One region of the Arhodomonas sp. AD133 genome, then DNA from elsewhere that is predicted to be linked to it. Evidence: predicted binding sites of a transcription regulator. Region 1 holds the regulator's gene; each other region holds the start of a gene.

Region 1 (7,162 bases):
GCCGCCCGTCGCGTTCGAAGTACAGGCCGCGAATGTCGATCAGGTGCTCGGCCGACGACTGTTCACTGTCATTCATGGGGAAGCATCCGGACGGTGCGACTCGCGCCATTGCGCCGCACTGAAGCGGTAAGCGAGGCGCAGTATCCGCCACTGCTGACCGCTCAGTCAACTGCACGATCCGCCAGTTGCGCAGGTATCGGCTCGATTGCACGCCGGTGGCGTACGGCAACCGCCGGCTGTGGTCGGAAGATGGTATGCGCCCGTATCATGTGCGCCCTCGAATAACACGACGGGCACGGCCTTCATGCTGATTCATCTCGCCACCATCGTGGTCGGTTTCATCGTGTTGACCTGGAGCGCGGACCGGTTCGTTGTCGGCGCGGCAGGAACAGCGCGCCATCTGGGCATTCCAACGCTGATCATCGGCCTGACCATCGTCGGTATCGGCACGTCCGCGCCGGAGCTGCTGGTCTCGGCCATCGCCGCCTGGGAAGGCAGCGCCGGTCTCGCCGTCGGCAACGGCGTGGGCTCGAACATCGCCAACACCGGGCTGATCCTCGGCTGCACGGCGCTCATCATTCCGCTACAGGTGCGCTCGCGGCTGCTCAAGCGTGAAATACCGCTGCTGTTCGCGATCATGGCCGTTACGTACCTGCTGATTGTCGATGGCGAGCTGGCCCGCTGGGAAGGGATCGCGCTCGTGCTCGGCATGGCCTCGCTGCTCGCGTGGATGGGCCTGCAGGGCCGCGACGCGAGCGACGCCCTGGGCATGGAGTTCGAGGACAAAATCCCGGCCGAAGCGCCGCTCGGCCGCAGCCTGGTGTGGCTCGCCGTCGGCCTGCTCCTGTTGCTCGCCTCCTCGCGGGCGCTGGTCTGGGCGGCAGTGAACATCGCGCAGAGCCTGGGCGTGAGCGATCTCGTCATCGGCCTGACCGTCGTCGCCCTCGGCACCAGCCTGCCGGAGTTCGCCGCGAGCCTGGCGAGCGCCCGCAAGGGCGAACACGACATTGCCATCGGCAACGTGATCGGCTCGAATATGTTCAACCTGCTCGGGGTCATCGGCGTAGCCGGCGCCATCGCCCCGCTGCAGACCGAGCCGGCGGTGGTATACCGCGACTTTCCCGCCATGGCCGCGATCACCCTGGCATTCGCGGTGATGGCATTGAGTCGCCGTGGCCACGGCCTTATCAACCGTGTCGAGGGCGCCGTGTTGCTGCTCGGCTACATCGCCTTTCAGGCGCTACTCTATGTGACGTCATGATCGACATGCCCAATCGCGAAGCCAGCACCAGTGTGCTGATCAACGAGCACGTATCCACTCTGCGTGCCATGGCGCCGGGCTCGCAAGGCGGCGGCGCGACGGCGTGGTGGGACCACGTCGAGCGATGCCAGCGCCGCGTTGCCGCCCCTCGACGCACTGGATACGCCTGCGGCGCGGCGCCTCGCTCTGGCGCCGCTGTGATCCTCAGAGTGAGTGCGCACCCGTGAATCAGGACACCAACCTCTGCCGCCTGGGGCGCGCCGTTATCGATGTGGAGTCCGCCGCCGTGGACGCACTGCGCGACCGCATAGACGGCGACTTCGCCCGCGCCTGCCGATACATGCTCGCCTGCGAGGGGCGGGTCATCGTGCTGGGCATGGGTAAATCCGGACACATCGGCGGCAAGATTGCGGCGACACTGGCGAGCACCGGCACACCGGCGTTCTTCGTGCATCCCGGCGAGGCGAGCCACGGCGACCTGGGAATGATCACCCCGCGGGACGTGGTCCTCGCGTTGTCCAACTCGGGCGAGACCGACGAGATCAACACGATCCTGCCGCTGATCAAGCGCCTGGCCGTGCCGCTGATCGCGCTTACCGGCAACGCCGACTCCACGCTGGCCCGCCAGGCGAGCGTTCACATCGACGTGGGAGTGGCCGAGGAGGCCTGCCCCCTGGGGCTCGCGCCCACCGCGAGCACCACCGCGGCGCTGGTCATGGGCGATGCCCTCGCCGTCGCCATGCTCGATGCCCGCGGCTTCACCAAGGAGGACTTCGCCCGTTCCCACCCCGGCGGCAGGCTTGGCCGTCGGTTGCTGCTCCGCATCGAGGACCTGATGCACACCGGCGAGCGCATCCCGCGGGTGGGCATGCAGACCCCGCTCGCCGAGGCGCTGGTGGAGATGACCAACAAGGGACTGGGCATGACCGCGGTCGTCGACGACGCCGACCGCGTGCTCGGTGTGTTCACTGACGGCGACCTCCGCCGCGCCCTGGATCGCGAGGTCGACGTGCACCATACGAGCATGCACGCCGTCATGACCGAGGGCGGACGGACCATCGGCCGGGACAAGCTCGCCGCCGAGGCCCTCGCGCTCATGGAGGCCCACGGCATTTCCGCTCTGCTGGTGGTCGAATCGGATCGCCACCTGGTCGGCGCGCTCAACATGCACGACCTGTTGCGCGCGGGGGTGGTGTGATGGACGCGTTCGCCGACGCTTACTGCGAACGCCCCGACGCCGCGATTCGCGAGCGCGCCGGGCACATCCGCCTTCTCGCCCTGGACGTGGACGGCGTGCTCACCGACGGTGGCGTCTACATGGGCGATACCGGCGAGAGCTTCAAGCGATTCCACATCCACGACGGCAAGGGCCTGGCGATGCTACGCGCCGAGGATGTCGCCGTGGCAATCATCACCGCGCGCCGCTCGGAGGCCGTGACCCGACGCGCGCAGGAGCTCGGCATTCACTACGTCTACCAGGGCGTCGGCGACAAGGCGGAGCGTTTGCGATGTCTCACCGAGGAGCTCGCCCTCGAGTTGGAGAGCGTCGCCTACGTCGGCGACGACGTGGTGGATCTCGGGGCCTTCTCGCGCGCCGGCCTGGCCGTCGCTGTGGCGAACGCTCACCCACGGGTGCGCCGCCGGGCGCACTGGGTGACCGCGCGCAGCGGCGGGCACGGTGCCGTACGCGAGGTCAGCGAGCTGATACTCGCTTCCCAGGGCCGCCTGGCGGCACAGCTCCAACGCCATGCGTGAAAGCAACCGCGCAGCCTTCCCGCTGGTCGCCCTGGCGCTGATGGTCGCCCTGGTATGGCTGTCCTTCGGCGGTGAGCGCGAGCGCGCCGACAGCGGGCCGCCCGTGCGGGAACCGCAAGCGCGCTACTATGCAACCGACGTCACCCTCAGCGCGACCGATGACACCGGCCGCCCCTACTACGAGCTGACGGCGCCGCGCGCCGCCTATTTCCCGAACGAGGCCCGGTGGCGCATCGAGGCGCCGCGCTGGCACAGCCTGGGCGCCCGCGCCGACTGGCAGGGCGACGCGGAGAACGCCGTCGTCGCCGACCTGGCCGACGGCACGCAAAGCGTGGTGCTGCGTGGCGATGTACGCCTGCAACGTACCAGCCCCCATCCCCTCACCCTGGAAACCCCCAGACTCACGCTCGAACCGGCACGGCACTACGCCGAGACCGATGCTGCCGTGACCCTGCGCGGCCCCCACAGTGAGCTGCGGGGCCAGGGTGCTCGGGCGTGGCTCGATGACGAACGCGTGGAACTCCTCGCCAATGTGAGAGGCCGCTATGCGAGCGATTAGAACCTGCGTCGTGGCGCTGGCACTGGGTATGGTCAGTGCGCCGGCACTTCATGCCGCCGAGACAGGCGCAACGGAACCGCTTCAGTTGAGCGCCGATCACGGCGAGCTCGACAATGCCGAGGGCGTGAGCACGTATACCGGCAACGTCGTGGTCACACGCGGAAGCATGCGCATCACCGGCGACGAGCTGCGGGTCTATCGCGGCGACGACGGTGGCGTCGCCCGGATCGAAGTCGAGGGCGACCCCGCCACCTATCGCGACGAGGCCAGTGCCAGCGGCGCCGTGGACGCGCAGGCCCCGCGCATGACCTACCACGCGAGCGCGCCGGAGCGTCTGCACCTGGAAGGTGGCGCACAGCTGCAACGCGGCCGCGACGAGTTCCGTGGCGAGACCCTGCTCTATCACATCGCGGGCGACCGCATCGAAGCCGACCGGGGTGACGACGGCCAGCGGGTGGAAATCAAGCTCTATCCGGAGAACGGCGATGGAGGCGGCGGACAGTGAGCGCCGACGGCGGCCGTCTCGAGGCCGAAGGGCTGACCAAGGTCTACCGCGGACGCCATGTGGTCCAGGAGGCCAGCCTCAGCGTCGACCCGGGTGAAATCGTGGGCCTGCTCGGCCCAAACGGCGCGGGCAAGACCACCAGCTTCTACATGATCGTGGGCCTGGTGCCGCCGGACGCCGGCAGCATCCGGCTGGACGGGCGGGAGATCGGCAGCCTGCCCATGCATCGGCGCGCCCGCCTTGGCCTGGGCTATCTGCCCCAGGAGCCGTCGGTCTTCCGCAAGCTCTCCGTGGCGGACAATCTGCTCGCGATTCTGGAGCTGCGCCCGGAGCTCGACCGTGCAGCGCGGCATCGGGAGATGGAAGCACTGCTGGAGGAGTTCCACGTCGAGCATCTGCGCGATCAGTCGGGCATCAGCCTGTCGGGCGGCGAGCGCCGACGGGTGGAGATCGCCCGGGCGCTCGCCGCGGCACCGCGGGTGATCCTGCTCGACGAGCCGTTCGCCGGCGTGGATCCTATCTCGGTCGGCGACATCCGCGAGGTCATCCGCCATCTCGCCGCACGCGGCATCGGCGTGCTGATCACCGACCACAACGTGCGCGAAACCCTCAGCGTGGTGGATCGCGCCTACATCCTCCACGCGGGAACGGTGATCGCCGAGGGTGATGCCGGGCAGGTGCTCGCCGACTCGCGGGTGAAACGAGTCTATCTGGGTGAAGACTTCCGGCTCTGAACTGCGGTAGCTCCGAAACGGATGCACCCGGCGCGGCTATTGCATTACGATGGCGTTGTACGAGCGCCGCACGCCAGGACCTGTCGATGTGTCCCGAGCGCGGCGCGCCGGGGCGGACATTCGTTCAGCGCTTGGATGGGCCGCAGTGTGAATGCGGATACAACAAGCTTACGCAGCCCCGAATCGCTCGTATCGGGGATCAGGGGCGCGGGGAGTGAAGTTTGGTTGGTCCCAAATGAACAACGGGCAACGCGGCCTGGGCGGATGTCCGACCCAACCCGAAGGGCCGGCGCGGCGTGTCCGCGACACGTCGACGGGCCCTCGCCCGTGGGGAATCCGACGGAACTGACATGAAACAATCTCTCCAGCTCCGGCTCGGCCAGCAACTGACCATGACACCGCAGCTCCAGCAGGCGATTCGCCTGCTCCAGCTGCCCACTCTGGAGTTGCGTGCCGAGATCCAGCAGGCGCTCGATTCCAACCTCATGCTCGAGACCGCCGACGAGCATGACACGTCCACGACGGAAGAGGCGCTGAACGACAGCTACACCGACGAGGATGCCGCTCACGAATCCTCCGAACCCGCCGAGACCACCGGCGATGACGGCAGTGAGCGCCTCAACGACGAGCTCCCCGTGGACAGCGGCTGGGACGACATCTATGACGGCACCACCACCTGGAGCCGCGGCGACCCCGAGCGCGAGGACAACGATCCGATTGCCCGACAGGCGGACGGCGCCGAGACCCTGCGCAACTATCTCACCTGGCAGGCGCAACTGGCCGGCCTGAGCAGCCGCGATCTGGCCATCGCCGAGACCGTTATCGACGCCGTGCGCGACGACGGGTACCTGGACAGCACCGTGGACGACCTGCTCGCCGCCATGCCGGCGGACTGGGAAGTCGCCCCCGAGGAGCTGACGACAGTGCTTACCCGCGTACAGCATTTCGACCCGGTGGGTGTTGCCGCCCGGGACCCGGGGGAATGTCTGCTGCTGCAACTCGCGCAGCTACCGGCGGACACACCGTGGCTCGAAGAGGCACGCACCCTCATCGACCGCTATCTCGACCTGCTCGTCGGCCGGCAGTATGCGCAACTCAAGCGCCGCATGCGTATCAACGGCGAGGCGTTGCAGGCGATCATCAACCTCATTCAGACGCTCGACCCGCATCCGGGCCTGCGTTACGGTCCCCAGAACACGGAGTACGTGATCCCGGACGTGTTCGTGCGCCGACTCGACGGACGCTGGCACGTGGAGATCAACCCGGACGCCTTTCCACGCATTCGCGTCAATCCCGAGTACGCCGCGCTCGTGCGCCGTGCCGACCGCAGCCGCGAGAACAGCATGATGCGCGAGCACCTCCAGGAAGCGCGCTGGCTGATCAAGAGTCTGCATTCGCGCAACGACACGCTCCTGCGGGTCGCCCGATTCATCGTCGACCATCAGCACGGTTTTCTGGAACGCGGCGACGAGGCGATGCAGCCCCTTGTCCTGCGCGAGGTCGCGGAGGCCGTGGAGATGCACGAGTCGACCATCTCGCGCATCACCAACCAGAAATACATGCACACGCCGCGCGGGACGTTCGAATTCAAGTATTTCTTCTCTTCCCATGTGCAGACCGCCGACGGCGGTGAATGCTCGGCGACTGCCATCCGCGCGCGCATCCGACGCCTCATCGCCGCGGAGGACGCCACACGGCCTCTCAGTGACAGCCGCATCGCCAGCATCCTCCGCGAAGAAGGCATCAACGTCGCCCGCCGAACGGTGGCGAAATACCGCGAGGCCATGTCCATCGCCTCGTCCACGGAGCGAAAGAGGCTCGCCTGAGAGCCTAAGGAGGTAGCATGCAGATCGACATCACCGGACATCATGTCGAGGTCACCAATTCGCTGCGCGACTACGTCAATGACAAGTTCGACAAACTCGAGCGCCACTTCGACAACGTCGTTGACGCGCACGTGATCCTGACCGTGGAGAAGCTGACCCAGAAGGCTGAGGCGACGATCGTGGTCAGCGGCGCGCGGCTGTTCGCCGACGCGACCGACGAAGACATGTACGCGGCGATCGACGCGCTGACGGATAAGCTCGACCGCCAGGTGGTCAAACACAAGGAAAAGCGCAGCGATCATCGTCGTACCGAAGGTCCGGTGAGTCAGGCGCTCGAGGAATGAGCTGACGCGGCGCGGACAGGAAGCCCGCGCCGGCGAATAACCGACGACACGCGGGCAAGCGCCCCGGCGCACGGATGCTCCCGCTGCCCCAGCGTGTCGCCTATGCTTTGGTTACCTGGTCTTTTACGAATACGAAGACTGGTAACGGCAATCCGGGGCCCGGGGCATCATGAACATC
Region 2 (7,162 bases), on a different contig from region 1:
CGGTGAGCTGGGGGAAGATCTCGCGGCCCTGGGGGACGTAGCCCATGCCGGCGCGGGCACGTACCTCGGTGGCGTGGCGCTCGATGGGCCGCCCTTCCAGGCGGATCTCACCGGAGGCCGCCGGCAGCAGGCCCATCAGGGTCTTGAGCACCGTGGTCTTGCCCACGCCGTTTCGCCCCATCAGGCAGGTGCACGAGCACCCGGGGACCTCCAGATCCACGTCCCGCAGGGTGTGGCTTTCGCCGTAGTACTGGTTGAGGCCGTTTACCGAGAGCATGGTTGTTGTCCGTTCCGTTATTGAGCCGTGCCGAATCAGACCCTAATGCCACCCGGGGACCGGCACGGCGGTCGGGGGAGAGCGGGTGGAGACCGTGGTCGCGGACCGTCTGCGGCCATGGATGGCCGCAGTCGAGCGTCCAGGGACGGATTCACAGCGTGTCCGCAATCACGATCTCCTCCCGCTCACGGGTCGACGTTGCAGTCTGCCTCCGTGCGGCTATTCGCCCAGATACACTTCGATCACCCGCGGATCGTTCTGAACCTGGTCCATGGTGCCCTCTGCGAGCACACTGCCCTGGTGGAGCACCGTCACCTGCCGCGCAATCGAGCGCACGAACTCCATGTCGTGCTCCACCACGATCACCGAGTGCCGGCCGGCGAGGCGCTGCAGCAGCTCACCGGTCTGCGCCATCTCCTGCTGCGTCATGCCCGCCACGGGCTCGTCCACCAGCAGCACCCGTGGGTTCTGCATCAGCAGCATGCCGATCTCCAGCCACTGCTTCTGGCCGTGGGAGAGCGAGCCCGCGGCGCGGTGGCCGAGATGGCCCAGGCCGATGAGCTCGAGCACTTCGGCGAGGCGGTCGCGCGCGGCACTGTCGAGGCGGGCGAAGAGCGTCGGCCATACCCGCTTGTCCGCGGCCATGGCGAGCTCCAGATTCTCGGCGACCGTGTGGCGGGGAAACACGGTCGGCGTCTGGAACTTGCGGCCGATGCCGCCGCGGGCGATGGTCGTCTCGGGCACGCGCAGGAGATCGATGCGGCTGCCGAACCAGACACTGCCGGTGTCGGGCCGGGTGCGGCCGGTGATGACGTCCATCATCGTGGTCTTGCCCGCGCCGTTGGGCCCGATGATGCAGCGCAGCTCGCCGTCGTCGATATACAGGCTGAGTGCGTCGAGGGCGCGAAAGCCGTCGAAGCTCACGGTGACGTCCTCGACGTAGAGAACCGGGCCGTGGCGGGTATCCAGGCGGCTGGAGAAATCCGGGGGCGGCTGCAGGAAGTCGAATACCCGGTCGCGTTGCAGCAGCTCGCTGAACAGCGTCATGCCTCGCCCTCCCCGCGCCGGTGGCGGAAAAGGCCGGTGACGCCCCGCGGCAGCCAGATCGTGACCACCACGAACAGCGCGCCCAGGGCGAACAGCCAGCCTTCCGGCCAGACGCCGGTGAACACCGTCTTGCCGTAGTTCACCGCGAACGCACCCACCACCGCGCCGATGAGGGTGCCACGGCCACCCACCGCCACCCAGACGACGATTTCGATGGAGTTCAGCGGTGAGAACTCGCCCGGGTTGATGATGCCCACCTGCGGCACGTACAGCGCGCCCGCGATGCCGGCGAGCATGGCGGAGACGGTGAACAGCCACACCTTGTAGTGATCCACCCGGTAGCCCACCGTGCGCACGCGGGCCTCGGCGTCGCGCACTCCCGTAACGACCCGTCCGAGCTTGCTGGTGACGATGAACCGGCAGACGAGATACCCGCCGGCGAGCGCCAGCGCCGAGGCCACGAACAGACCTGCGCGGGTAGTGTCGGCGGTGAGGTCGAAACCGAGCAGCTCCTTGAAGTCGGTGAGCCCGTTGTTGCCGCCGAAGCCCATCTCGTTGCGGAAGAAGGCGAGCATCAGCGCGTAGGTGAGCGCCTGGCTCATGATCGAGAGATACACGCCGGTCACCCGCGAGCGGAAGGCGAGCCAGCCGAAGACGAACGCGAGGGCGCCGGGGGCGGCAAGGATGGCGATGAGCGCCACCGGGAAGTGGTCGAAGCCGAGCCAGTACCACGGCAGCGACTCCCAGTTGAGAAAGACCATGAAGTCCGGGAGCACCGGGTCGCTGTAGACGCCGCGGGTACCGATCTGGCGCATGAGATACATGCCCATGGCGTAGCCGCCCAGGGCGAAGAACGCGCCGTGGCCCAGGCTCAGGATGCCGCAGTAGCCCCAGATAAGGTCCACCGACAGGGCGAGCAGGGCGTAGCAGAGGTACTTGCCGAGCAGGGTCACGGTGTAGCTCGACAGATGCAGCGCCGAGCCCTCGGGTACGAGGAGATTCGCCACCGGCACGGCCACCGCCGCGGCGAGCAGCAGTGCGATGAGCACGCGCCCGGCGGTGTCGCCGGCGAGCGGTAGCCGTGCGGTGGCGGGCTGGGGGGCGGCGTTTGTGGGGCTTGTGGCCATCGTTCAGCCCTCCGCGGCGCGGCCGCGCTGCGGGAACAAGCCCTTCGGCCGCTTCTGGATGAACAGGATCACGAACACCAGCACCAGGATCTTGGCGAGCACGGCACCGGTGGCCGGTTCCAGGAACTTGTTGAGCAGGCCCAGGCTGAACGCGCCCACGAGCGTGCCCATGAGACTGCCGGCGCCGCCGAAGACCACCACCAGAAAGGAGTCGATGATGTAGGCCTGGCCCATGTTGGGTCCCACGTTGGTGAGCTGGGACAGCGCCACGCCGGCGATACCGGCGATGCCGGCGCCGAGGCCGAAGGTCAGCGCATCCACCCAGTCGCTGCGCACGCCCACCGCGCGCGCCATGGCCCGGTTCTGGGTCACGGCGCGCACCTTGAGCCCCAGGGTGGTGCGCTTTAACAACAGCACCAGGGCGACGAATACGGCGAGGGCGAAGGCGATGATCACCAGACGGTTGACGGTGAGCGAGAGCACCGGATTGATCACGATGGAACCGCTCAGCCACTCGGGCGCGCTCACCGATCGGTTGAGCGGGGAGAAGACCGTGCGCGCCAGCTGCTGGAGGATCAGGCTGAGGCCGAAGGTCGCCAACAGCGTCTCCAGCGGGCGGCCGTATAGGTGGCGAATGATGCCGCGCTCGATGGCAACGCCGAAGGCGCCGGCGACGAGAAACGCTGCCGGCACGGCGAGCACCAGCGCCAGGCCCACGTGGCCGGGTAGCAGCTGCTGGAGTACATACGTGGTGTACGCCCCGAGCATGATGAGCTCACCATGGGCCATGTTGATCACGCCCATCACGCCGAAGGTGATGGCCAGCCCGATGGCGGCGAGCAGCAGCACCGAGCCCATGGACAGGCCGTAGTACACCTGCTCGACGGTGTTGAAGAAGCTCACCCGCTGTTCGGTGGCGGCGAACGCGGCGCCGGCCGCCTCGCGCACCGGCGTGTCCAGGGACTCGTCGGCGGCGGCGTTGCGCAGGGCGTTGCGAGCGCTGTCGAAGAGCTGGCCGCGCAGCCGGTCGATCGCCGCCATCTGCGCCTCGCGGTCGCCGCCGTCGAGAGCGGCGAGGGCGAGCGCGGTCTCCAGCGCGGCGCGCACCCGGTCATCGGATTCCGCCGCGAGGCGCTCGCGCACCATGGCGGCGCCCTCGTCGTCGAGCTCGCCGAAGAGGTTGCGGGCCGCGGCGAGGCGGGTGTCCGGTTCGTCGGCGCTCAGGTTGAGCCGCGCGACGGCGTCGGCAATTTGCCGGCGCATGAGGATGTTGACGATGACGCGGTCGAGCTCGCCCGGCTCGGCGACGGGCTCGCCGGTGGCGGCGTTGACCACCGTGTCGTCGTCGCGGCGGACGGCCGCGCGGTCCGCCGGGCGTTCGAAGTAGAGGTTACCCGCCGCCAGTGCCTCCAGCACGGTGGCCGCGCGCGGATGACCGGAAGCGGCGATGTCCTCGGCGACGGCCATCTTCGTGCGGAAGTTGCGTGTATCCAGTTGCTGGAGCGTGTCGGTGAGTGCCGCCGCCGGGGCGGCTGTCGCAACTCCGAGCACCAGGCAGGCGAGCAGAAGCGCACGTGGCATTGTCATCGGCTACTCCGCGTCAGTCGGACAGCGGCGATGCGGTCGCTGCCGCATCGCCGCACGGCCGGGTCAGTAGTTCTGGCCCGAGCATTCGCCGGATTGCACGTTGTAGTTGCCGCAGGCGAGTGGTGCTCGCCAGTCGGCGATGAGCTCGGCGCTGTCCGGGAGGTAGTCCGACCAGGCGTCGCCGGCAACCATCCCCGGGGTCTCCCAGACCACGGCGAACTGACCGTCCTCCTGGACCTCGCCGATGAGCACCGGCTTGGTGATGTGATGATTGGGCATCATCGTGGAGACACCGCCGGTGAGATTCGGAGCGGTGACCCCGACCATGGCATCCACCACCGCCTCGGGATCGGCGGTGCCGGCCTTCTCCACCGCCTGGACCCACATGTTGAAGCCGATGTAGTGCGCTTCCATGGGATCGTTGGTCACGCGCTCGGCGTCACCGATGTACTCGTGCCAGCGCTCGATGAAGGCGTCGTTCGCGGGAGTCTGCACGCTCTGGAAGTAGTTCCAGGCGGCCATATGACCCACCAGCGGCGCGGTGTCGATGCCCGAGATCTCCTGCTCGCCCACGGAGAAGGCGATCACCGGGATGTCCGCCGCGGAAATGCCCTGGTTGGCGAGCTCCTTGTAGAACGGCACGTTGGCGTCGCCGTTGATGGTGGAGACCACCGCCGTGGGCTTGCCCTGGGATCCGAACTCCTTGATTCGCGCCACCTCGCTCTGCCAGTCGGAGAAGCCGAAGGGCGTGTAGTTGACCAGGATGTCCTCTTCGGCCACGCCGTGATCCATGAGGTACTGCTTGAGGATCTTGTTGGTGGTGCGTGGGTAGACGTAGTCGGTGCCTTCCAGCACGAAGCGCTCGATGCCGAGCATCTCGCGCAGATAGTCCACCGCGGGGATGGCCTGCTGGTTGGGCGCGGCACCGGTGTAGAAGACGTATTTCGACGACTCCTCGCCCTCGTACTGCACCGGGTAGAACAGTGGCACCTCGAGCTCCTCGACCACCGGCAGCACGGACTTGCGCGACACCGAGGTCCAGGCGCCGAAGATGACGTCCACCTTCTCCTGGGTGATGAGCCCGCGGGCCTTCTCCGCGAACAGTGGCCAGTCCGAGGCCGGGTCCACTACCACGGGCTCGAGCTCGCGGCCAAGCACACCGCCCTCGGCGTTCTGCTGCTCGATGAGCATGAGCATGGTGTCCTTCAACGTGCTCTCGCTGATGGCCATGGTCCCGGAGAGCGAGTGGAGCACGCCGACCTTGATGGGTTCGGCGGCCTGCGCGCCGGCCATGCCGGCGGCCAGGGCGAGACCCGCGACGGTCGTGGTAAGTCGTTGGCGAATGCTGGTGCCCATATCGGCCCTCGTTGTCACTAGCGGAGGATGGTGCGCCGCCCCATCGACTGGCGGCCGTGACGAGGGCCACTACAGAGTTCGTGCCAATGATTTCAGGTAGTTGATCTGAAAATGAATTTTCGATTTTGGCGGGGTGGTGAGCGGCCGTTGCAGTGCAACGGTGGCGATGTCGTGCATCATTGCGGTGCAATCGCCAGCGTCCATGGCGCGCAACACCGCCCTGACGCCCAGAAACGCAGCGAAATTCTCATACAGGACCCTAGGGCATGCGTAAGGCCGACCGTCTCTTCCAGGTCGTCAATCTGATCCGAACGTGCCAGCCCATTACCGCGGCGGCGCTCGCCGAGCGCGTGGGCGTGTCGGTGCGCACGATCTACCGCTACATCGACGATCTGTCGGTCAGCGGCATTCCGATCTACGGCGAGCCGGGGGTGGGGTACGCCGTCGACGATGGCTTCGAGCTGCCGCCGCTGGCGTTGACCGCCGGTGAGCTCGAGGCGTTGATGCTCGCCGTGGAGATGCTGGCGCGTGCAACCGGCGAGGAGCTCGCCGGGGCAGCGCGGACGCTACTCGGCAAGATTCAGGCCGCGGCGCCGGGCCACGGCGTCGATCCTGCGCAGGCGGCGGCCCGGGATTTCAGCCGCGGCCTGACCGCCGCTGAACGTACGCACTGGGACACCTTGTGCCGCGCGGTCCGTCGCGGTCAGGCGCTTACGATGCGCTATCTGAGTCTCGCCGAGCGGGTCTCCGAACGCACGATCTTCCCTTTGGGTCTTTTTCATTGGGGGGGCAAGTGGACCGTGGGCGCCTGGTGTTGCCTGCGATCGGCCTATCGCGATTTCCGGGTCGATCGCATCGAAAGCCTTACTGTCGCTGGCGATGTGGTGCATCCGGAAGCCGGCATCAGCCTCGCCGGCTACATGCGCGAGCGCAGCGACACGCGCCGCGATACCCCGTGCCCGGACTGACAGAACGCTGTCAGCAGCCCCGGTTCAGACTTTTCGCTCCACTGACACAAAGAAGGAGCGATCATGACCGACAATCATGTCCTGGAAGTGGCACTGTTCAGGGTCAAGGCCGGCCGGGAGGCGGACATGCCGGCACTTCGCGCCGGCCTGCGGGATGCCCTGCGGGGGTTTCCCGGTCTGCTCGATATCCAGTCCTACGAGCCTGCAGGTGAGGAGCGGGTATTCGCCGACCTGGCGAAGTGGGACAGCCTCGACAGCGCCCTGTCGGCGGCGGACGCGTTCGAGAACGGGGATCCGCGCTTTCTGCCCTACTTCGAGGCCATCGAAGCGGTGACGTTCATGGGGCACTTCAGCCCCGAACCGCGTTGACCGTCGTTCATCGCCGCCGGCCGTCGCGCCGGCGGCTTGGCCAATGCCCCACATGGCTACCGGTCGAGTGTTAGCACTCGGGTCAGCCAGGCGCCGACGGCGCGAATTTCTTCGAGGCAGACAGCATGCTGCATGGGGTATTCGTGCCATTCCACGGTGTAGCCGGCGGCCTCCAGACGCTCGGCGGAGCGGCGGCCGAATTCGAACGGCAGCACCGGGTCGTTAGTGCCGTGGGCCATGAAGATGGGGATGTCCCGATTGGCTGGCGCGGCTTCGTCGAGGCGGTCGCGTACCGGCAGATAGGTGGAAAGCCCCATTAGACCGGCAAGGCGCTCGGGGTGGCGCAGCGCAGTGTGCAGCGCCACGGCACCCCCCTGGGAGAATCCCGCGAGCACGATGCGTTCGGCCGGAACCCCGCGCTCGCGCTCACG
Region 3 (7,162 bases), on a different contig from region 1:
GACCGCATGGCTTACCGCCTGCGCCGCCCCGAGCTGCTGCGGGGCACACTGCCCGAATTGCGCGCGGCATATCCTCATCTCGATTCGGACTTCCACGCATTCTTCCCGCAACTGATACGCTACGTGCAGGCGCGGGGGCACGGGGCGCCGATAAATCAGGGACCGAGCCAACAATGATGCAAAGACTCGTACGATTTCTCGGGCGCACGCTGCTGCTCCTGCTGGTGGCGGTGATCGCCGGCTATGGGGCGCTTCGGGGCTATCTGTGGTACGAAAGCGGCAGAGTAATGGACGACATCGCCGCCGAGCTGTCGCCCTACGTGCGCCTGGACTGGGAGTCGGTGGACAGCAGCGTACCGGGCACGATCGAGGTGCATGAGCTCGCGTTGCGGCCGGCGAACGGCGAAGGTAGTGCCTTCATCCAGCGTCTCGAAATCAACAGCAGCGAGCTCGCCGGCCCGCGGGAGCTGCTCGCCCGGCTGCGCCGGCGCGAACCGCCCGCGCGCGTGGAGCTCATCGCCTCCGGGATTCGTATCGACAGCGACGATCCCCTGGTCGCCCGGCTCGATGCCGCGGCGGGTGGCGCCTCCCTGGGTACGCCCCTGGCAGCGGCCGGCTGCTCCGCGCCCGACGCCCCCTTCACCGCCAGCGTGCTCCAGGCGGTGAATCAGAGCACGCTGCGCGGCGAGGCGAGCCTGCGCATACGCCGCCACGAGGCGAGCGGCCGCACCGAGTTGCTGCTCGACGCCGAGTTCGCGCAAGTCGCTGCGGTCACTGCCGAAGGCGTTCTCTCGACCGCCGACACCCCGGCGTTGACGGGCCTGCGCGTGCGCTACACGGATCTCGGCTTCAACGCGAGCCGCAATCACTATTGCGCGGCGCGGGCCGACGAACCGGTCAAACGCTTCATCGACCGCCACCTGCAAGCCGTTCAGCGTGATTACCGCGAGCACGGCACGCCGCTTTCCCCCGAAGCGAGCCGCCGTTACCGCGAATTCATCCGCCACGGCGGCGATATGCTCATCGACCACTCTCCGCGCCGCGCGCTCGCTCTGACCGCGCTGACCAACGGTGACGGCGCACTGGCCTCGATCGCCAGGAGCGCGCCGTCGGTCAGCATCAACGGGATACCGGTGGATCTGTCGGTGGCGGCGTGGCTCCCGAGTGACGAGTCGGCCCCGGCACGAAGCGACGATCAATCCACGCGCACGGCCACGAACGATAGCGGCACGACGCCCCGCTACCGGCCTGTGCCGGTGGAGGCGCTCGCACAGCACGCCGGCGCGTCCGTGCGGCTGCATACCCGCGATGGCCAGACCCATCTCGGCCGGCTCGCTGGCATCGACAATGGCCGTATCGCCGTTACACGGACCATCGCCGGCGGCGAGATGCGCTATACGCTGCCCAAGACGATCGTCAGCGGCGCCGAGGTGCGGCGCTGACGGCACCGGGCACAGGCACCCGAAGCCCCTGCACGATGTCCCAAGCATTACCACAGATCCGCCATCCGACTGGGGCCAGGCAGTCGTGCTCTCCGGCTCGTCGTGAACCGCTACCAACCACCGTCTATCAGCCATCGCTGGCGAGCTTACGGTAGAGCGTCTGCCGGCCTATGCCCAGAATATCGGCTGCACGGCGTTTGTTGCCTCCCACCGCCTCCATGACCTCTTGGATATAGGCGTACTCCATTTCTGCGAGCGAGCGTAGGCGGGAAGACCCGGGCCGATCGTTGCCTCGCACCGGCGTGGATGCGTCCTGCAAGCGCGACGGCAGATCCGCGACAGTGAGCTGACCGCTGCGACAGAGCGTGACCGCACGCTCGATGGCGTTAGCGAGCTCACGCACATTGCCGGGGAAATGGTAGCGGTGCAGCGCTGCTACCGCCGATGGCTCGAGCGCCGGTACCTCGCGGCCGAGGCGGCGGGCGAACTGCTCAACGAAGCGCGCGGTGAGCAGGTCCAGATCATCGCCGCGCTGGCGCAGTGGTGGCACCTCGATGCGGAAGGTCTCCAGGCGGTAGAACAAGTCCTCACGGAAGCGCCCCTCGGCAACAGCCTCTTCAAGGTCCGCGTTGGTGGCGGCCACGACGCGAACGTCCACCTCGAGCTCACGTTGCGCACCGACCGGACGAAAACGGCCGCCCTCGAGCACGCGCAGCAATTTGGCCTGGAGCGCCACCGGCATCTCACCGATTTCATCAAGGAACAGGGTGCCACCGTCAGCCTCCTGAAAGAGACCGTCACGCTGGCGTTGCGCCCCTGTGAAGGCACCGCGGACATGGCCGAAGAATTCACTCTCGAGCAGATCCGGCGGTACACCCGCGCAATTCACCGCCACGAAGCTCCGCGCCGCCCGCGCACTCTCGGCATGGAGTGCGCGGGCAACGAGCTCCTTACCGGTACCGCTCTCGCCGGTGATGAGCACGGAGGCTTCCGTCGCACCGATACGGCGCACCACATCGAACAACGCAAGCATTGCCCGACTGCGTCCAACCATGCCGTGAAAGACATCGCCGGCCGGCGCCGCCTCCATCTCCGCGACACGCCTCAATAATCGACGATAGTGCAAAGCCTTTTGCACACTGACCGTCAAGTGCTCGAAATCCAGCGGTTTGGTGAGGAAATCGTCCGCTCCTTCTTTGAGCGCCGCCACCGCCTGCTCGATACTGCCGAATGCAGTGATGGCGATGAACCCCACCAGGTCACCGCCGCGGCGAGCACGCAGCGCCCGCAACAGCTGCATACCATCGGCGCCGGGCAGACGCAGATCACTGACAAGCAAATCGACGCCGCCGCCGGCAAGTAGATCCAGTGCAGCTTCCGCCGTCGCTACCGCACGCGCCTCGATACCGGTGTCCGCAAGCTCGTCGGTGATCAGGCCCGCGAGCGCCTCGTCGTCCTCGACCACCAGCACCTGCGCTTGGTACATGCCGCTCAACCTTCCCAAACCTCCGACGTTGCGCCGCACGCCAACCAAAGCTCGAAGCGTGCGCCGCTCAGGTGGACAGGATCGACCACGCCGATGCCTCCTCCGTGTTGCTCGGCAATGCCATGAACCACCGGCAACCCCAACCCCGCCCCCTCGCCAGTGGGGCGTGTAGAGAAAAACGGTTCGAAGGAACGCTCGCGCAGCTCGGCAGGCACGCCACTTCCCTCGTCCTCGACGAAAATCACCACCTGGCCGGGACGCTCGTCGACGCCCACCAGCACGCGGGCCGAACCGGCGGCGCGGACGGCGTTACTCAACAGGTGACCGAGCGCCTGTTCGAGCCTTGTCGGATCGACATTTACCCGCGGCAGATCTCGATCATCGGGCGGATCGCTCAACTCGATCACCGCCGGGGCATGTTCACCTTCGGCGCGCTCCACGGCCCGCTGTACCACGGCCCAAACGGCCACGTCACGCCGCCGTAGCGGCGTTCGCCGGGAGAAATCCATGAGTTGACGCAGGATATGGCTCATGCGCGCGGCTTGATCGCGTATGCGTGTGGCGGCACGGCGGACACCGGCATCGTCGCTGCGCCGGACGAGCCGCTGGGCCGTGCCGTCCACGACACTCAGCGGGGTTCCCAGTTCATGGGCCACACCGGCAGCGAACTCGCCAACGACGGCGAGGCGCCGTGACTGTCGCAAATCGTCGCGCAGACTCATCTCCACCATCTCACGGCGAGCAACCTCACGCTGATTGCGCTGCAGCGCATCCAGCATCTCGTTGATGTTTTCGGCGAGCCGCCGCAGCTCGAGCGGGCCGGCCGGTGTCAGACGATGATCACGCGCTCCGGCTGCGATACGGTGGAGACTGGCCAGGAGCTGTTCGAAGGGATGCACCACAGCCTGGCGATGTCCGATGAACAACACCGCCAGCAAACCGGTGGCGAACACCCCCAGCCCAACGGTTCCCCACCATCGTATCCGGGCGAGCACGGCGCGCATCTCGTTGCGGTTCCGGGTAATCTGCAGCAGTGCCTCGAAACGCCCGTCGGCGCCCACCAACGGCACGAAATAGGCGTACACCGGCTCACTACCAGAGCGCGCGTACACGCCCCAGCGATCCCCCGACCGCGTGGCCGCCGAGAGGCTGTCATCCGATAACACCCGTTCCGACCCCGCACCCGCGCCGGCCAGCACCTTGCCGTCAGCGGCGAGCACGTGCGCGCCGTAGACCCGACCGAAAGAAAACGCCGAGTCCAGCGCCTGCTGAAGCGCGCCCTCACGGCCACGACGCAACGCCCGGGTCAACGGTGGCTCCAGGGCACGGGCTATAAGCTGAATGTCTTCGCGTAGACGCCGCTCCGCCACCTGCTCCACCAGATGCAGGCTCATCCCCCCGCCCAACGCAACCAGCAGCACCACCGGGATGAGCACGGTCAGAATCACAGCGGTACGCAGCCGCAGCGTCGGACGTCTCATATCGATACACCTGTCCCAGTATCACCCACATTCATTCGGTCAAATCCCCCAGTCTTCGCCATTGGCCGGGAGCGACAGCCTTGGCACGACCCATGCCTCCACGTTAGGGGGAAGCGCATTCGCTCCCCTGACTAACCGTCGCAGACGAAAGAGGTTATCCATGCGACTCACCAGCAAAATTCTCACCAGTGCTGCCTTCGCGATGCTTGTCGCCACTGCCCCATTGCACGCGCAGACCGAGGGCAACCCCCAGGGTTCCGCCGAGGTGAGTGACACGAAGCTCGAGCAATTCAGCGAGGCATTCGGGCAAATTCAGGATATCCGCAGCGACTACTCCGAGAAGCTACGCGACGTCCAGGACGAGGAGAAGGCCCGAGAGATGCAGCAGGCGGCCAATGACGAGATGATCTCTGCGGTGGAGGACAGCGGCCTCAGCGTGGATGAGTACAACGCCATTTCCCAGCAGCTCCGTAAGGACCCGGAGATGGCGGAACGCGTGCAGGGGATGATCGAGTAACCTACACCTCCGCGTAACGCGCGCGGTGGCGCAGGCCACCGCTCGCCTACTCAGGGCCGGCCGGTGGCTCCGCGCAGCCGGCGTAGCGCGGGCATGACGTCGCTGTCCACCAGCGCGCGGGAGAGCGTGCGGTAGAGGCCGTAGAGTTCCGTGTAACGCACCGTGGCGCTGTCAACCGGCAGCACCCGGCGCGTGCGTTGGGCACCGAGCGCCGCGGCGCCGGCCTGGAAATCGTCCACCAGGCCGGCGGCGACGGCACCGTGAATCGCCGCACCCCGGGCCGTGGCTTCCTGGACGTCAGGCACGCGCACGTCGCGGCCGGTGACGTCGGCGACAAGCTGCACGATGAACGGATTCTTCTCGGCCAGGCCGCTGGTGACCACCAGCTCATCCACGTCGAGCCCGCCCTCGGTCAGGGTGTCCACCACCCGGCGCATGCCGAAGCCGAGACTCTCGAGCAGCGCGCGGTAGAGCTCTTCCCGGGTGGTCTGCAGCGTCATGCCCACGAACACCCCCGACAACTCGGGGTCGATGAGTGGGGTTCGGCAGCCGTTCCACCAATCCAGCGCCATGACCCCGCTCGCCCCCGGAGGCAGCGCCGCCGCGGCCCGGTTGTAGTGAGCAAAGCTCGCGTCGGCATCCTCCCCCGACGGGAACGTGCGCACAAACCACGCCAGAAGATCGCCGAAACCGGCCTGTCCGGCCTCGTACCCCCAGTAACCGGGCAGGATGCCGTCACGGACCACGCCGCCAATGCCGGGAATACGACGGCAGTCCGGGGAAACCAGCATATACCCCGCGGATGTTCCCAGCGTCGCGACCAGGGTGCCGGGGGTGCTCACCCCCACGCCCGGCATCACCGCGTGGGCGTCGATGGTGGCGACAGCCACCACCGGCGGCCGTGTCAACCCGATCCGGTCCATCCACGCAGGCGCGAGCTCGCCGGCCGGCTCGCCGATGGGCGTGGGCTCCCGCAGCCGCTCACGCAGACCAGGAATGAGTGTGTCCACCTCGGACGGATAGCCGGCACCGTCGAGATAGTGCGCCTTGTAGCCAGCCTGGCAGGTACTGCGCACCTCTGCGCCGACGAGCTCGGAGACGAGCCAGTCACCGGCCTCCATGAAACGCGCGCTCTCCGCCCAGAGCCCGGGTGCCTCGGAGCGCAACTGCGCGGCCTTCGCGAACATCCATTCACATGACGTCTCGCCGCCGGTATAAGCGAGGAACTCTCCGCCGGTGTCATTGATCTCGGCCACCCAGGGTTGAGCGGCGTGGTGCTTCCAGAGCTTCACGTAGGCATGAGGGTGCTGCGGATAGTGGCGGCTCAGCGGTACGCCCTGCGCGGTGACCGGCAGCACCGTCGAGGCAGTGAAGTCAATGCCGATCCCGGCAATATGACCGCCCGCGGCGACCGCCGCTTCGGATAGGCGACGCAGGATTTCCCCGGCGGCGTGCAGATAGTCGTCGGCGTCCTGAAGCGCCCAGTCCGGCGGCAACGGCGTACCGTCCGGCAGGGATTCGCTCATCACACCGTGGGGATAGACGATCCGATGAACGGCGAGAATCTCGCCGTCGGCGGCACCGATGAGCACACCGCGGGCGCTCTCGGTGCCGAAGTCCAATCCAACGACACAGGGCTGACTGGTCATTGCTCTCCTCGATGCATTCGTCGTTCGTTCTGGCCGACTGGTGATGCCGGCATGCGTAGACCTGCCCGCGCGCCCGGGAACGGCTAGTCCGTCAGCACCGCGCGGGCGACCTCCTCGTCGGTGATCAGACCGGACAGCCACCGCCCGCGCAGGGCGGCACGGATGGCGCCGACCTTGCTCCGCCCACCGGCCACACCGATGATGAGTTGTTCGTGCTCCGGCTGTATCGGAATGCTGGTCACGCGATCGTTGATCTCGTCGTCGAGCAGGCGCCCGTCCCGATCCAGCACCCAGCCGGTGATCTCGCCCACTGCCCCGCGGGAGCGCAGCGCATCCACCTCGGCCGGACTGATACATCCCTCCAGGCGTAGCGGCGCGTGCTCGTCGATGGTGCCGATCCCCACGAAGGATACGTCGGCACGCTCGGCCAGATCGTAGACCAGACGGTAGAGGCGCTGGTTCGCGAAATGCTCCCGCTCCTCCGCAGAGTCCGCCATGATGGGGGCGGGCAGCTGATAGCTGCGCGCGCCGGTCTTGTCCGCGAGCCAGGCCATCGCATCGAACGGGTTGGTCGCGCCGTCCGGGGA
Region 4 (7,162 bases), on a different contig from region 1:
GTTCCGCACAGCGATGAGTCAGAGCGAAAACCGGCGGACGAGCGCCAGGAACTTGTTTCCGGCATGCGCTTAGCGCTTGCCACGCCCGTGTTTCCGGCGTTCAAATACGGTGCCCGGGTAGCCGTGCCGGGACAGCGCCGGCATGCGCTGCTCGATCCAGCGCTCCACCTCGCGCAATACTTCGTCCGGCGCCTTTCCTTGCGTATCAATGGGTTCGCCAATTTCTACGCGAATACGTCCGGGCCGGATCCGTATCCCGTCGCGGGGCCAGTGTTCGCCCGCATTATGGGCGACGGGAACCACGGGGACGCCTGTCCGGCAGGCGAGCACGGCGCCGCCCATGCGGTAGCGGCCTTTCTGGCCCGCGGGCACGCGCGTACCCTCCGGGAATACCACGACCCAGCGGCGGGCGGCGAGGCGCTCGCGGCCCTGCTCCACCACCTGCTTCACGGCGTTCCGGCCGGCGCGACGGTCGATGGCGATCGGCTGTAGCAGTCCCAGAGCCCAACCGAACAACGGCAGCCAGACAAGCTCGCGCTTGAGCACCCACGTTTGCGGATAAAACCAGCGCACCAGGCTGATGGTCTCCCATGTGCTCTGGTGCTTCGCCATGACGACGCCGGGCTGGCCACGCACGTGTTCGAAACCTTCGATCTCGTGGGTAATGCCGGCGGCAAGGCGCAGCCATAACTCCATCCAGCAGCACCACCGGCTGATGAACCAGTAGCGCCAGCGGTAGGGAAACGGCGCCGTTGCGAGGCTGAGCGTACCCCAGACGACGACCGACAGCACGAGGCCCGCCTGGAAAACGAGCCCGCGGGCGAGACTCCCGCGCGGGCGCTCGCTACTACCCACCGGCGCTCTCCAGGGAGCGGGCAATCAGCGCCTCGGCCGCGTTTGCGAGATCCGCGAATACGATTGCATCCCCCGCCCCGCCCGATGCTTCGGTCTCGGCGCCGTTACCAGTACGAACCAGAACCGGCCTTGCGCCGGCGGCGCGGGCGGCGGCGAGGTCCCGCTCGCTGTCACCGATGAACCAGGCGCCGAGCACGGGCCGGCCGAGACGTCGGGCGACCTGGTGCAGCAGTCCCGGCGCCGGCTTGCGGCAGAAGCAACCGTCCTCCGGCGCGTGAGGGCAGACGAACACGCCGCGCAGATCGCCGCCCGCATCGCGAACGGCCTCACGCATTCGCGCATGAATCGCCGCGAGATCGTCCTCGCTCAGCAGCCCCCGGGCGATTCCGGACTGATTGGTGCAGACGACGACATCGAAACCGGAGCGGTTCAGGCGGGAAATGGCTTCGAGGCTGCCCGGTATGGGCTCCCATTGCGTCGGGCTCCGGATGTAGCCCGGGGAGTCGGCATTGATGACGCCGTCGCGGTCGAGCATGACCAGGCCCGCCATAGCGCCCTACTCCCCGGACGGCAGCCGCGAGACGTCGGCGACTCGCAGGAAGAGCCGCGCCAGACCCTGCAGCAGCGCCAGACGGTTGGTCCTCACGGCCTCGTCCTCGGCCATCACCAGCACCGCGTCGAAGAACCGGTCCACCGGCTCCTTCAGGCTGGCGAGGCGCGCCAGTGCGTCGGCGTAGTCGCCGGCAGTGGCGAGCCGATCCACCTCGGCTTCGAGCTCGGTGATCGCCTCGTGCAGCGCGTGCTCTTCGCCGTGCTCGAAGCGTGCCGGATCCGGGTGCGGCGGCAGCGTCTCGGCCTCGGATTTGCGCAGGATGTTGCGGATGCGCTTGTTCGCCGCGGCCAGGCTCGCGGCCTCCGGGCGTTCCAGAAAGTCGCGACAGGCCTGCACACGGCGATCGAAATCGTGCAGGTCGGCGATGGTGGTACCGGTCTCCTCCACCGCGCGCACCGCTTCGAAAACCTCCACCGGAATGCCGTCGTCCTGGTAGAGCGCGCGCAACCGGTCGAGGCAGAAATCGAACACCGGTGCCACCTGGTTGCTGCCGTCGAGTCCCTCCGGCAGCGCTTCGCCGGCAGCGGCGAGCACCCCGCGCAGGTCCACTGCGTGGCCGCCCTCGATGAGGATCCGTACCACCCCGAGCGCGGCGCGGCGCAGGGCGAAAGGGTCCTTGGTGCCGCTGGGTGCCTTGCCTATGGCGAAGATGCCCATCAGCGTATCGGCGCGCTCGGCTACCGCGAGCAGGCGTCCGAGCGCCGATGCCGGGACCGCGTCGGCGGCGAATCTCGGTTGATAGATCTCGTCCAGCGCACGGGCGACCGCTTCCCGCTCGCCGTCCTCTCGGGCGTAGTAGCGTCCCATCACGCCCTGGAGCTCGGGGAACTCACCGACCATCTCGGTGACCAGGTCGGTCTTGGCGAGCCAGGCCGCGCGCTCGGCGTCACCGGCGTCCACGCCGAAGGCACCGGCGAACCGCCCGGCTAGCCCCGCGACGCGTGCGCTCTTGTCGTAGAGGCTGCCCAGGCGCTTCTGGAAGAGCACCTCCTTCAGCCCATCCAGGCGCGAGGCCAGCGGGGTGCGCCGATCCTGGTCCCAGAAGAATGCCGCGTCGGCGAGGCGGGGGCGGATGACCCGCTCGTTGCCGCCGATCACCTGCGCCGGATCCCGACTGTCGATATTCGCCACGGTGATGAACCGCGGCAGCAGCCGGCCGTCCGCGCCACGGACCGGGAAGTACTTCTGGTGGCTTTCCATGCTCGAGACCAGCGCTTCTTCCGGTACCCGCAGGAAATCCTCGTCGAAGCTGCCGGCGTGGGCCACGGGCCACTCCACCAGCGCGGTGACCTCGTCGAGCAGCGCCTCGGTGATGACCGCTTCGCCGCCGACGCGTGCTGCCGCCGCGATCACCTGCTCGTGGATACGCTCGCGACGTTCGTCGAAGTCAGCGATCACATGGCCGGATTCCCGCAGCAGCGCAGCGTACTCCGCCGGCCGGTCGACGGCGATGGGAGCGGGGTGGTGGAAGCGATGACCGCGCGTGTGCTCGCCGCTGGCGAGCCCGAGAATCTCCGCGGGTACGACGCTGTCGCCGTGCTTGATCACCAGCCAGTGCGCAGGGCGTACGAACGCCACGTCGGAGTCGCCCCAGCGCATACGCTTGGGAATCGGCAAGCGCGCGAGCGCTTGCTCGATGATTCCCGGCAGCAGCGCCGCGGTCGTCTGTCCCGGTTCGACGCCGCGGTAGGCCAGCCACTCACCCTTGTCATTGGTCAGTCGCTCCAGCGCGTCCACGGACACGCCGCAGGAGCGCGCGAACCCTTCCGCCGCCTTCGTGGGGGCACCGTCGGCGTCGAACGCCGCGGTCACAGCGGGGCCCTTGCGCTCGATGCGGCGGTCCGGCTGACCGCTGGCCACCGCCTCGATGAGCACCGCCAGCCGCCGGGGCGTGGCGTACGGTCGGACCGCGGCGTGAGCGACGTCAGCCTGGTCGAGGCCTGCCGCAATCTCCTCGGCGAAACGCGTCATCAGCTGCCGTAGTGCGGTGGGCGGCAGCTCCTCGGTGCCCAGCTCGATGAGCAGATCGTCTCGGGCGACGGTCATGCGGAACGGTCCTCTGCGCTGTTGATCATGGGGAAACCGAGCGCCTCGCGGCTGGCGTAGTACGCCTCGGCCACCGCCCGGGCGAGGGCGCGGACTCGCAGGATATAGGCCTGGCGCTCCGTCACCGAGATGGCGTGGCGCGCGTCCAGGAGATTGAAGGTGTGCGAGGCTTTCAGCGCCTGCTCGTAGGCCGGCAGCGGCAGGCCCTCGGTGACCAGGCGCTGGCTTTCGCGCTCGCAGGTATCGAACCACGCGAACAGGCTCGTTACGTCCGCTTGCTCGAAATTGTAAGCGGACTGCTCGCGCTCGTTCTGCAGGAAGACGTCACCGTAGGTGACCGTGCCGGCGGGGCCTTCGGTCCAGACCAGGTCGTAGACGCTCTCCTTGTCCTGGAGATACATCGCGATACGCTCGAGCCCGTAGGTGAGCTCGCCGGTCACCGGGCGGCAGTCGAGGCCGCCGGCTTGCTGAAAGTAAGTGAACTGGGTGATCTCCATGCCGTTCAACCAGACTTCCCAGCCCAGCCCCCAGGCACCCAGAGTGGGCGATTCCCAGTTGTCTTCGACGAAGCGGATGTCATGTACCAGGGGATCGATACCCAGTGCTTCCAGCGAGCCGAGATACTGGTCCTGGATATCCAGCGGCGACGGTTTGAGCACTACCTGGAACTGGTAATAGTGCTGCAGACGATTGGGATTCTCGCCGTAGCGGCCGTCGGTGGGTCGGCGCGAGGGCTGGACGTACGCCGCATGCCATGGCTCCGGCCCGATGGAGCGCAGGAATGTGGCCGGGTGGAACGTGCCCGCCCCCACCTCCATGTCGAGCGGCTGCAGCACGACACAGCCGCGTTCGGCCCAGTAGCCCTGCAGGGCGAGGATGAGCTGCTGAAAGGTCATCATAATCTCTGGCATCCGATCTTCATCGGCGTGGGTTGCCCCCGAGAACACCCGCGAGGAAAACCGCAGAGTATACCGTGGCCTAGACCCCGTGTCCCAGCGGGGAGATTCCACCGTTCCCCTGACGGTCAGCGTGGTCTATTTAAAGGGGGGGAGGACGGCAACGAGGGCTTACCATGCAGGACTGGATCCTGGAGCCGAACGCGACGGCCAGCTGGCACCGCCTGGTGGTGGAGGCCGAGTCCCGTACCGACGCGGCGCTCGAGGAAGGCTGCGAAAGCTACCTCGTGTTCCTGCTCATGCGCTACCTGCGACGTCGCGGCGTGGCACGCCGGGCGCTCGCCCTCGGGTTTCTCGAGGCGCTGGAGCAGGCCGGCGGGCGTCGGCGCGAGAGTCTGCGCGAGGTGGGCGATCAGTGTCTTATCGTCGCCGGGCTGTTTCCGCAGCTCGCCGATCGCCGCCGGGTGACGCTGTCGTACTTTGTGGATCTCGGCACCAGTGCCTATGACGAGGCCGCTACCGGAATGCCGGGCGGCAGCGAGGCACTGTTTCGCGCGCTCGCGCGTGCGTTCGTACCCATGACCGACGTCCTGCGGGCCATTCGCGAGGATCCGCGAATCGACCCCATGGAGCCGCTGGAGGCGGCGGAACGGGCCCTGAACTTGGATTCCCGCCATGGGCGGCGGCGGTTGGAAACGTACACCGAGGCAACACCGGTTCCCGGCCCCCGTACACGGCACTAAAGTGGTGCGCTTCGTTGTGGTGCGTGCACTATTTTAGTGCATCTGCGCATCCACACAGCCTCCGGGCCCGCTCGCAGCCCCGCGTCAAACGGGCGTTGCGGGCCTGTGTGCGATGATGGCACGGTCCGTGCTTTAGTGAGCGACGACGAATCCATCCATTACGGAGGTCGACCGCATGTCTCGCACCGCCGAGGACGTCCTCAAGCTGATTGAGGACAATGACGTCAAGTTCGTGGATTTCCGCTTCACGGACACCAAGGGCAAGCAACAGCACGTCACTGTGCCCGCACACACGCTCGACGAGGATGCCTTCGAGTCCGGCAAGATGTTCGATGGCTCCTCCATCGCCGGCTGGAAGGGCATCAACGAGTCCGACATGATCATGATGCCGGACCCGGAGACGGCGGTGCTCGATCCCTTCTACGAGGAGCCCACCGTCAACCTGGTCTGCGACATCATCGAGCCCGGCACCATGCAGGGCTACGAGCGCGACCCCCGCTCCATCGCCCGTCGCGCCGAAGCCTATCTGCAGTCCACCGGCATCGGTGACATGGCATTGTTCGGCCCCGAGAACGAGTTCTTTGTCTTCGATGATGTCCGCTGGGGCGCCGACATGAGCGGCAGCTTCTACAAGATCGACTCCGAGGAGGCCGAGTGGAACTCCGAGCGTGTCTACCATGACGGCAACATGGGTCACCGCCCCGGCGTGAAGGGCGGTTATTTCCCGGTACCGCCGGTGGACAGTCTCCACGACATGCGCTCGGCGATGTGCCTGGCGCTCGAGGAGATGGGCCAGACCACCGAGGTGCACCACCACGAGGTCGCCACGGCCGGCCAGTGCGAGATCGGCACCAAGTTCAACACCCTGGTCAAGAAGGCCGACGAGGTGCAGACGCTGAAGTACGTGGTGCACAACGTCGCCCATGCCTTCGGCAAGACCGCCACGTTCATGCCCAAGCCCCTGGTCGGCGACAACGGCAACGGCATGCACGTGCACCAGTCCATCGCCAGGACCGGCGAGGCGCTGTTCGCCGGTGATCAGTACGGCGGTCTTTCGGAGACGGCGCTGTACTACATCGGCGGCATCATCAAGCACGCCAAGGCCATCAACGCCTTCGCCAACGCTGCTACCAACAGCTACAAGCGTCTCGTGCCCGGCTTCGAGGCGCCGGTGCTGCTCGCCTATTCGGCGCGCAACCGTTCCGCCTCCGTGCGCATCCCGTGGGTGTCCAACCCCAAGGCGCGCCGCGTCGAGATCCGTTTCCCCGACAGCACCGCCAACCCGTACCTGGCGTTCGCGGCGATGCTGATGGCAGGCCTGGACGGTATCCAGAACAAGATCCACCCGGGCGACGCCATGGACAAGGATCTCTATGACCTGCCCCCCGAGGAGGAGGCCGAGATTCCGAAGGTGGCGTTCTCGCTGGAGGAGGCACTGGAGGCCCTGGACAAGGACCGCGCCTTCCTCACCGCCGGCGGCGTGTTCACCGACGACGCCATCGACGGCTATATCGAGCTCAAGAACGAAGAGGTCCAGCGACTGCGCATGACCACCCACCCGGTGGAATTCGACCTCTACTACAGCGTCTGAGCCCGTGCGGCTTTCAGCCGCGTAGCCGGCGCATCGAAGACGGCGGCGGGCCTCGTGTCCGCCGCCGTTTTACGTTTCCGTGGCCGCTTGCACGCACACGGCACTGGAACGCGGGCAGTGGTGGCCCTACATTAGGGGCCATGAATACAAGGACCGTTACCAGCCGACACCGAGCGACTTCCATGCGCCGAATTCTCACCGCGTTGACCCTGACCGTGCTCGTCTGGCCCTGCGCGCACGCCGACGTCTACCGATGGGTGGACGACGATGGCCACGTCCACTTCAGTGACGAGCCCCGCGACGGGGCGAGCCGCATGGAGATCCCGGAACCCACGGTGGTGCCGTCGACGTCGGTGCCCGACCGTCCGGCGCAGGGGCAGGCGGCGGATGCGCAAGCCGCCCCGGACTGGCAGGTGCG

What was found. The regulator sigma-54, encoded in region 1, starts transcription at its own class of promoters, with help from an activator protein. The targets are predictions, from matches to a motif close to TGGCANGNTNCNTGCTT.
Region 2: urtA (urea ABC transporter substrate-binding protein) is a predicted target of sigma-54. The motif match lies at 5,464-5,480, and genes of this name have one in related genera.
Region 3: ACPEES_RS04990 (DUF4168 domain-containing protein) is a predicted target of sigma-54. The motif match lies at 4,491-4,507, and genes of this name have one in related genera.
Region 4: glnA (glutamate--ammonia ligase) is a predicted target of sigma-54. The motif match lies at 5,270-5,286, and genes of this name have one in related genera.

The regions. Positions count from the first base shown of each region.
Region 1 covers NZ_JBNAZM010000034.1:2,887-10,048, reverse strand. The annotation lists gene ACPEES_RS16435 (ABC transporter ATP-binding protein) at 1-76, opposite strand, end outside; gene ACPEES_RS16430 (calcium/sodium antiporter) at 305-1,261, shown strand; gene ACPEES_RS16425 (KpsF/GutQ family sugar-phosphate isomerase) at 1,485-2,459, shown strand; gene ACPEES_RS16420 (KdsC family phosphatase) at 2,459-3,016, shown strand; gene lptC (LPS export ABC transporter periplasmic protein LptC) at 3,009-3,575, shown strand; gene lptA (lipopolysaccharide transport periplasmic protein LptA) at 3,562-4,080, shown strand; gene lptB (LPS export ABC transporter ATP-binding protein) at 4,077-4,814, shown strand; gene ACPEES_RS16400 (RNA polymerase factor sigma-54) at 5,165-6,640, shown strand; gene hpf (ribosome hibernation-promoting factor, HPF/YfiA family) at 6,658-6,984, shown strand; gene ptsN (PTS IIA-like nitrogen regulatory protein PtsN) at 7,154-7,162, shown strand, end outside.
Region 2 covers NZ_JBNAZM010000028.1:1,170-8,331, reverse strand. The annotation lists gene urtE (urea ABC transporter ATP-binding subunit UrtE) at 1-277, opposite strand, end outside; gene urtD (urea ABC transporter ATP-binding protein UrtD) at 497-1,324, opposite strand; gene urtC (urea ABC transporter permease subunit UrtC) at 1,321-2,451, opposite strand; gene urtB (urea ABC transporter permease subunit UrtB) at 2,455-4,038, opposite strand; gene urtA (urea ABC transporter substrate-binding protein) at 4,102-5,394, opposite strand; gene ACPEES_RS14835 (helix-turn-helix transcriptional regulator) at 5,661-6,362, shown strand; gene ACPEES_RS14830 (antibiotic biosynthesis monooxygenase family protein) at 6,426-6,731, shown strand; gene ACPEES_RS14825 (alpha/beta hydrolase) at 6,788-7,162, opposite strand, start outside.
Region 3 covers NZ_JBNAZM010000005.1:106,187-113,348, forward strand. The annotation lists gene ACPEES_RS04970 (ACP phosphodiesterase) at 1-177, shown strand, start outside; gene ACPEES_RS04975 (hypothetical protein) at 174-1,442, shown strand; gene ACPEES_RS04980 (sigma-54-dependent transcriptional regulator) at 1,570-2,928, opposite strand; gene ACPEES_RS04985 (sensor histidine kinase) at 2,934-4,409, opposite strand; gene ACPEES_RS04990 (DUF4168 domain-containing protein) at 4,570-4,926, shown strand; gene ACPEES_RS04995 (ribulokinase) at 4,977-6,575, opposite strand; gene ACPEES_RS05000 (sugar-binding transcriptional regulator) at 6,659-7,162, opposite strand, start outside.
Region 4 covers NZ_JBNAZM010000028.1:18,020-25,181, reverse strand. The annotation lists gene ACPEES_RS14940 (lysophospholipid acyltransferase family protein) at 70-855, opposite strand; gene gmhB (D-glycero-beta-D-manno-heptose 1,7-bisphosphate 7-phosphatase) at 848-1,405, opposite strand; gene glyS (glycine--tRNA ligase subunit beta) at 1,412-3,514, opposite strand; gene glyQ (glycine--tRNA ligase subunit alpha) at 3,511-4,413, opposite strand; gene ACPEES_RS14920 (hypothetical protein) at 4,587-5,153, shown strand; gene glnA (glutamate--ammonia ligase) at 5,329-6,744, shown strand; gene ACPEES_RS14910 (DUF4124 domain-containing protein) at 6,927-7,162, shown strand, end outside.